Regions from separate parts of the Streptomyces sp. NPDC002884 genome, predicted to be linked through region 2. Evidence: riboswitches for the same ligand, from Rfam matches in the RefSeq annotation. Region 2 holds a riboswitch; the other holds the start of a gene.

Region 1 (3,395 bases), on a different contig from region 2:
CGGGTCCGGGTGGAGCTGGAGGTGCAGCGGCTCGCCGACCGGTGTGTGCGCCGGCTGCGGGGGGCCGGTCTGTCCGGGCGGACCATCGTGCTGAAGGTGCGGCGGTACGACTTCTCCACGCTCACCCGGTCCGAGACCCTGCGTGGGCCCACCGACGATCCGACGGTGGTCAGGGAGGCGGCTGCCCGGTTGCTGGACTCGGTGGACACGACGGGCGGGGTCCGGCTTCTCGGGGTGGGCGTGAGCGGGCTGGCGGACTTCACGCAGGAGGATCTGTTCGCGCAGGCCGCCGAGGACCGGGTGGAGGGGGCCGAGGAGGAGCCGGTGGACGAGCCCGTCGGCGAGGCGCCGGTCCCGGTCGAGCGCCAGTGGCGCCCGGGACACGATGTGCGGCATGCCGAGCTCGGACACGGATGGGTGCAGGGCAGCGGGTTGGGCCGGGTCACCGTGCGGTTCGAGACACCCGAGTCGGAGCCGGGACGGGTACGCACTTTCCGGACGGACGATCCGGGGCTGGAGCCGGCGGATCCGTTGCCGCTGGTGCGAAGGAGACCCGACGCTGAGGGGGCGCCGAGCGCGAGACCCGACGACGAGGGCGCGCCGAGCGCAGGAGCGCCGCATCCGGAGACGAACTCGCCGACGGTGGAGACCGGGAACTCTGCGTGAGGCGGATCAGTTACACAGAGTGAAGCGGTGCGAAGTCCGGGGTGGGTCGGAGCGGTGCCGGTGTTCCGCGAGGTGACATCGGTGAGGGATGAGGAGCTGCATGAAGCTGCACGGAGGTCAGTTCGCGGATCCGGCCGGGGTGTCGCCGGAGCGGGAACACGAGGTGCGCCGGGTGGTGGACCGGGTCACCCGGTGGGCCGGGAACCGGAGCGACGTGGTGGGGCTGCTGCTCGTCGGGGCCGTCGCACGCGAGGCGGCGGGTCCCGACTCGGATGTGCACCTCGTGGTGTTGTCGACCGTGCCCGCCCGGTACACCGAGGACGACGGGTGGGCGGGTGAGCTGGGCCTGGGGGAGGTGGTCCGCGTCGGGGAACGGGGGCCCGTCACCGAATGGCGGTATGCGACCGCCTCCGGTCTGGCGGTCGAGGTGGGCGTCGGCTCCGCCCACTGGGCGCGGACCGATCCGGTCGACGCCGGCACGCGAAGAGTCGTCACGGGCGGCGCCCGGCCGCTGTACGACCCCGCCGGGATTCTCGGGGCGCTGATACGGGCCTGCGGCTGAGGGTTCAGCTGTCGTCCGTGCCGGCCAGCCGGCCGAAGTCGTGGTCGGGGATCGGGGGAGGGGCGCCCACGTCGAGGCCGTAGTGGTGATAGAGCTGGAGTTCCTGCTCCGGGGAGAGGTGGCGGCCCACGCCGAAGTCCGGTGCGTCCTTGATCAGGGCCCGGTCGAAGGGGATGCGCAGGGCGCCCTCGACCAGTTGGCTGGGCTCCAGGGGCACGAACGCGTCGCGGGAGAACAGACCGGTGCGTATGGCCGCCCACTCCGGTACCCCGGTCGCGTCGTCGAGGTAGACCTCGTCGACGGTGCCGATCTTGGTGCCGTTGCGGTCGAACGCCTTGCGGCCGATCAGGTTGCGCGGATCGATGTCGGTCTGCACGGGCCCTCCACTTATCGCAACTCATCCGTAAGCACTACAAAAGAGCACATTGGGACGGGCGGCCACTCGAGCGAGTCTCGTTGACCCCGCTGGTACTCTGACAACGGCTGCTGACACCGCGCGGGAGAGTCCTCCGGACATCACCGGAGGCGCCGAAGGAGCAAATCCTCCCCGGAATCTCTCAGGCTCACGTACCGCACGGACGAGGTCACTCTGGAAAGCAGGGCGGGTGCCGACGGCGTCGACGGCTTCCGCTCTCACCGACGGTGAAAGCCGGGTGCCCTCGGGCGGCCCGGTGAAGCTCTCAGGTTGAGATGACAGAGGGGGAGGCCGTCCGGGTACCCACCGTGGTGACCCTCGAAGGTCGTGTCAGACCAGGAGGCCTCCGTAATGACCGCCCATCGCATTCCGCTCGCAGAGCTCGAGCAGGGTATTCCCTTCGAACAGCGCCACATCGGGCCCGACCTCGAGGCGCGGGCCAAGATGCTCGCACAGGTCGGCTACGGCTCGCTCGACGAGCTCACCGCCGCAGCGGTCCCCGATGTGATCAAGAACGCCGACGCACTGGACCTGCCGGGCGCGCGTACCGAGGCCGAGGTGCTGGCCGAGCTGCGCTCGCTGGCCGACCGCAACCAGGTCCTCGACCCGATGATCGGGCTCGGCTACTACGGGACGTTCACACCGCCCGTCATCCTGCGCAACGTCATGGAGAACCCGGCCTGGTACACGGCCTACACGCCGTACCAGCCGGAGATCTCGCAGGGCCGGCTCGAGGCGCTGCTGAACTTCCAGACCGTGGTCGCCGATCTCACCGGGCTGCCGACCTCCGGCGCGTCACTGCTCGACGAGGGCACCGCCGCCGCCGAGGCGATGGCGCTGTCCCGGCGCATGGGGAAGAACAAGAAGGGCCTCTTCCTCATCGACGCGGACGCGCTGCCGCAGACCATCGCCGTGATCGAGACCCGCGCCGAGCCGACGGGCGTGGAGATCGTCGTCGCCGACCTGAGCGACGGGATCCCGGCGGAGATCGCCGCGCGGGAGATCAACGGCGTGCTCGTCCAGTACCCCGGCGCCTCCGGTGCCGTACGCGACCTCAAGGCGATCGTCGACCAGGCGCACGGGCTCGGCGCGCTCGTCACCGTCGCCGCGGACCTGCTCGCGCTGACGCTGCTCAAGTCGCCGGGCGAGCTGGGCGCGGACATCGCGGTCGGTACGACGCAGCGGTTCGGTGTGCCGATGGGCTTCGGCGGGCCGCACGCCGGTTACATGGCCGTCCGTGAGCAGTTCGCGCGCAGTCTGCCCGGGCGGCTGGTGGGCGTGTCGGTGGACGCCGACGGGCACAAGGCCTACCGGCTCGCACTCCAGACGCGTGAGCAGCACATCCGGCGCGAGAAGGCCACCAGCAACATCTGCACGGCGCAGGTGCTGCTGGCGGTCATGGCGGGGATGTACGCCGTCTACCACGGTCCCGACGGGCTGCGGGCGATCGCCCGGCGCACGCACCGGTACGCCTCGATCCTCGCTGCCGGGCTCACGGCCGGCGGTGTCGAGGTGGTGCACGGGTCGTACTTCGACACGCTGACCGTGCGGGTGCCGGGGAAGGCCTCCGAGGTCGTCGCCGCCGCGCGGGAGCTCGGGGTCAACCTGCACCTCGTCGACGCCGACCAGGTGTCGATCGCCTGCGACGAGACGACCGCTCGGGCGCAGGTGTCCGCCGTCTGGGCCGCCTTCGGGGTGGACGGCGACATCGAGTCGCTCGACGCGGCCACCGCCGACTCGCTGCCCGCCGGG
Region 2 (3,395 bases):
ATCTCGAGCGTGGACTGCTGGCGGTTCAGCTCGGCGTCGACCGCGGCGGCGATCTCCGGGTCGAGCTCGTGCAGGGGCGTGTTCAGGACGGACATGCGACTACGACTCCTCAGCCGGCGATGAAGGCGGTGTACTCGTCGGCGGTGAGCAGGTCGTCCTGCTCGCCCGCCGTGCGTACCTTGAACAGCCATCCGCCCTCGAACGGGGCGGAGTTCACCAGCGCCGGGTCGTCGACGACGTCCTGGTTGACCTCGACGATCTCGCCGGAGACCGGCGCGTACAGCTCGCTGACCGACTTGGTCGACTCCAGCTCGCCGCAGGTCTCGCCCGCGGTCACCGTGGCACCGACGTCGGGGAGCTGGACGAAGACCACGTCGCCGAGCGCGTTGGCCGCGTGCTCCGTGATGCCGACCGTCGAGACGCCGTCCTCGGCGACCGACAGCCACTCGTGCTCCTTGCTGTAGCGCAGCTGCTGGGGGTTGCTCATGGCTTGAATTCTCCTGTACGCGGGAGGGTGCTGGTGAATGGGGGACTGCTGTTGACGCACGTGAGCAGCGGAAATGTGCGCAGGGTCACGCGCGGGCGGGCGTCGATGCGCCCAGTGTCTACTTCTGGCGCTTGTAGAACGGCAGCGCCACGACCTCGTACGGCTCGTGGCTGCCTCGGATGTCCACCCCGACGCCGGTGGTCCCGGGCGCCGCGTGGGCGGCGTCGACGTACGCCATCGCGATCGGCTTGCCGAGGGTGGGGGAGGGGGCGCCCGAGGTGACCTCGCCGATCACCTCGCCGCCGGCGACCACGGCGAACCCGGCGCGCGGGACCCGGCGGCCCTCGGCGACCAGGCCCACGAGGACCCGCGGGGGCTGCGAGGCGGCGCGCCCGGCGGCCGCCTCCAGCGCCGTACGCCCGACGAAGTCGCCTTCCTTGTCGAACTTCACCACCCGGCCGAGCCCCGCGTCGAACGGGGTGAGGGAGGTGCTCAGCTCGTGTCCGTACAGCGGCATGCCCGCCTCCAGGCGGAGCGTGTCCCGGCAGGACAGACCGCAGGGCACCAGCCCGACGCCCTCGCCCGCCTTCGTCAGCGCCTGCCACAGCTCGACGGCGTGCTCCGGCCGCACGAACAGTTCGAAGCCGTCCTCACCGGTGTAGCCGGTGCGCGCGATCAGCGCGGGGACGCCGGCGACGGTGCCGGGCAGGCCGGCGTAGTACTTCAGGCCGTCCAGGTCGGCGTCCGTGACGGCCGCGAGGATGCCGGGGGACTCGGGGCCCTGCACGGCGATCAGCGCGTAGGCGTCGCGGTCGTCGCGGACCTCCGCGTCGAAGCCCTCGGCGCGCTCGGTCAGCGCGTCCAGCACGACCTGCGCGTTGGAGGCGTTGGCCACCACCATGAACTCGGTCTCGGCGAGCCGGTAGACGATCAGGTCGTCCAGGATGCCGCCGTCCGCCCGGCAGATCATCGTGTAGCGGGCGCGGCCGGCCTTGACCGCCCCGATGTTGCCCACCAGGGCGAAGTCGAGGAGGGCCGCGGCCTGCGGGCCGGTGACGGTGATCTCACCCATGTGCGAGAGGTCGAAGAGCCCGGCCCGGGTGCGGACGGCCTGGTGCTCGTCGCGCTCGGAGCCGTAGCGCAGGGGCATGTCCCAGCCGGCGAAGTCGGTCATCGTCGCGCCGAGCGCACGATGCGCGGCGTCGAGGGCGGTGTGGCGTTGTTCGGTGGGGGCGTTGCTGCTCATCGGACGTTCGTCTCCCAAGGCATGACGGCGAGGTCGTTCCTCCCCATCTGTCATCGGAACCTGAGAGGTTCGTCGTGACCGCGCGAACGCCGGTGACGACTTGCACCTTGGGTGGGGCCACTGGAGACAGCGACCCGCTTTTCAGATGTGCCTCGCCCGCGCGGTAACGGGGCCTGAGAGATTCAAGGGAGGGACTTGCTCCTTCGGCGCCCCAGCGAAGCTGCTGCTGAGGACTCTCCCGCGCGGATTCAAACGGCCGGTATGCAGTTGGCGCGGCCATCATTGCACGGCTCGCCCCGATCACGGCAGGCCGCATCTGTAACCGGCTTGTGTCGGTACGCGCACGAAAACGCCGGGCGCGGCGCATTACCTTCTCTTTACGCTCGGTGGGGATGAGGACACCATCTGACCCCAGGGGAGGACGATCACGGTGAACAGGACGACCACGGCGAGGTCCACGGCATTCGCGACCGGCTCGGCGATCGCGCTGCCCGCGCAGCCCGTCGCCCCGACCCGGGAGGGGTGCGGTCCGCAGCCGGCGCCCGTCGTCCGCGACCTGCGCGAGCGGGCCGGCCGCAGCCCGCACGGCCTGCTCTTCGGCCCCCGCGACCTGGTCGTGGTCACCGGCCTGCCCGGCAGCGGCAAGTCCACGCTCATGCGGCGGACCGTGCAGGGCAGCCGCATCGACTCCCAGGACACCCGGGACCGCTGGGACGCCCGCGCCCCCCGCTTCCTGCCCTACGGCCTCTACCGGCCCCTCGTCCGGCTCGCCCACTACGCCGGGCTGCGCCGGGCGCTGCGCGGCTCCGCGGGCGTCGTCGTGCACGACTGCGGTACGCAGGCCTGGGTCCGTGACTGGCTGGCCCGCGAGGCCCGCCGCCGCGGCGGCACCCTCCACCTGCTGCTGCTGGACGTCGGCGCGGACACGGCACTGGAGGGGCAGCGCGAGCGCGGCCGGGGCGTCTCCCGGTACGCGTTCCTGCGCCACCGCCATGCCGCCGCCCGACTGGTGCGCTCGGTGGAGAAGGGCCGGCTGCCCGACGGCTGCGGCTCGGCGGTGCTGCTCGACCGCGAGGCGGCCGACGCGCTGCGCCGTATCGGTTTCACGGACTGAGGGCTCGGGTGCGACCCCCGGCACCCGCTAGCCTTTCAGCCACAGCGAAGTGAGCGGTTCTCAGCAGGCGGTAGGCAGATGGATTTCCCCCCGGCGAACTTTCCGACGGACTACTCCGCGGACTTTCCGGCGCAGGCACACCCCCATCCGCACGGCGGATGGCCCGGCAACGAGCTGGAGGAGGTGCTCTCCGTCTCCCTCGGCGTGCCGGGAGCCGGCGGCCGGATCGTCGAGGTGCTCGGGCGCAGCTTCGTCTGGGTGCCGCTGCCCGGCGGCGGCGGCCCGCGCAGCGGTCCCCTCGACCTGCCCACGATGGAGCTCGAGGGCCAGGTGTACGTGCCGGTCTTCAGCTCCGAGGAGCAGTTCCGGCAGGTCGTCGGCTCGCACATGTCGTTCACGATCGCGCCGGCCGTGGAGTTCGCCCGGGGACTGCCCCCGCAGGTGGGCATCCTGGTCAACCCGGACGGCGTGGTCGGCGTCCCGCTGCCGCCGCCCGCGGTGGCCGAGCTCTGCCGGGCGGGCCGCACCCCGCTGGACGGCACCGCGGC

The links. Region 2 has a riboswitch for glycine ahead of gcvT (glycine cleavage system aminomethyltransferase GcvT). Riboswitches for the same ligand answer to the same signal wherever they lie in the genome.
Region 1: another riboswitch for glycine. It lies ahead of gcvP (aminomethyl-transferring glycine dehydrogenase); the one in region 2 lies ahead of gcvT (glycine cleavage system aminomethyltransferase GcvT).

Annotation. Positions count from the first base shown of each region.
Region 1 is NZ_JBEOVB010000053.1:20,666-24,060, reverse strand. Features, by position in the region: gene ABT070_RS43245 (DNA polymerase IV) at 1-666, shown strand, start outside; gene ABT070_RS43240 (nucleotidyltransferase domain-containing protein) at 767-1,228, shown strand; gene ABT070_RS43235 (PRC-barrel domain-containing protein) at 1,233-1,604, opposite strand; glycine riboswitch at 1,716-1,811, shown strand; gene gcvP (aminomethyl-transferring glycine dehydrogenase) at 1,995-3,395, shown strand, end outside.
Region 2 is NZ_JBEOVB010000011.1:213,442-216,836, reverse strand. Features, by position in the region: gene glyA (serine hydroxymethyltransferase) at 1-95, opposite strand, end outside; gene gcvH (glycine cleavage system protein GcvH) at 110-487, opposite strand; gene gcvT (glycine cleavage system aminomethyltransferase GcvT) at 606-1,733, opposite strand; glycine riboswitch at 1,771-1,884, opposite strand; glycine riboswitch at 1,885-1,984, opposite strand; gene ABT070_RS23465 (AAA family ATPase) at 2,158-2,847, shown strand; gene ABT070_RS23460 (enhanced serine sensitivity protein SseB) at 2,926-3,395, shown strand, end outside.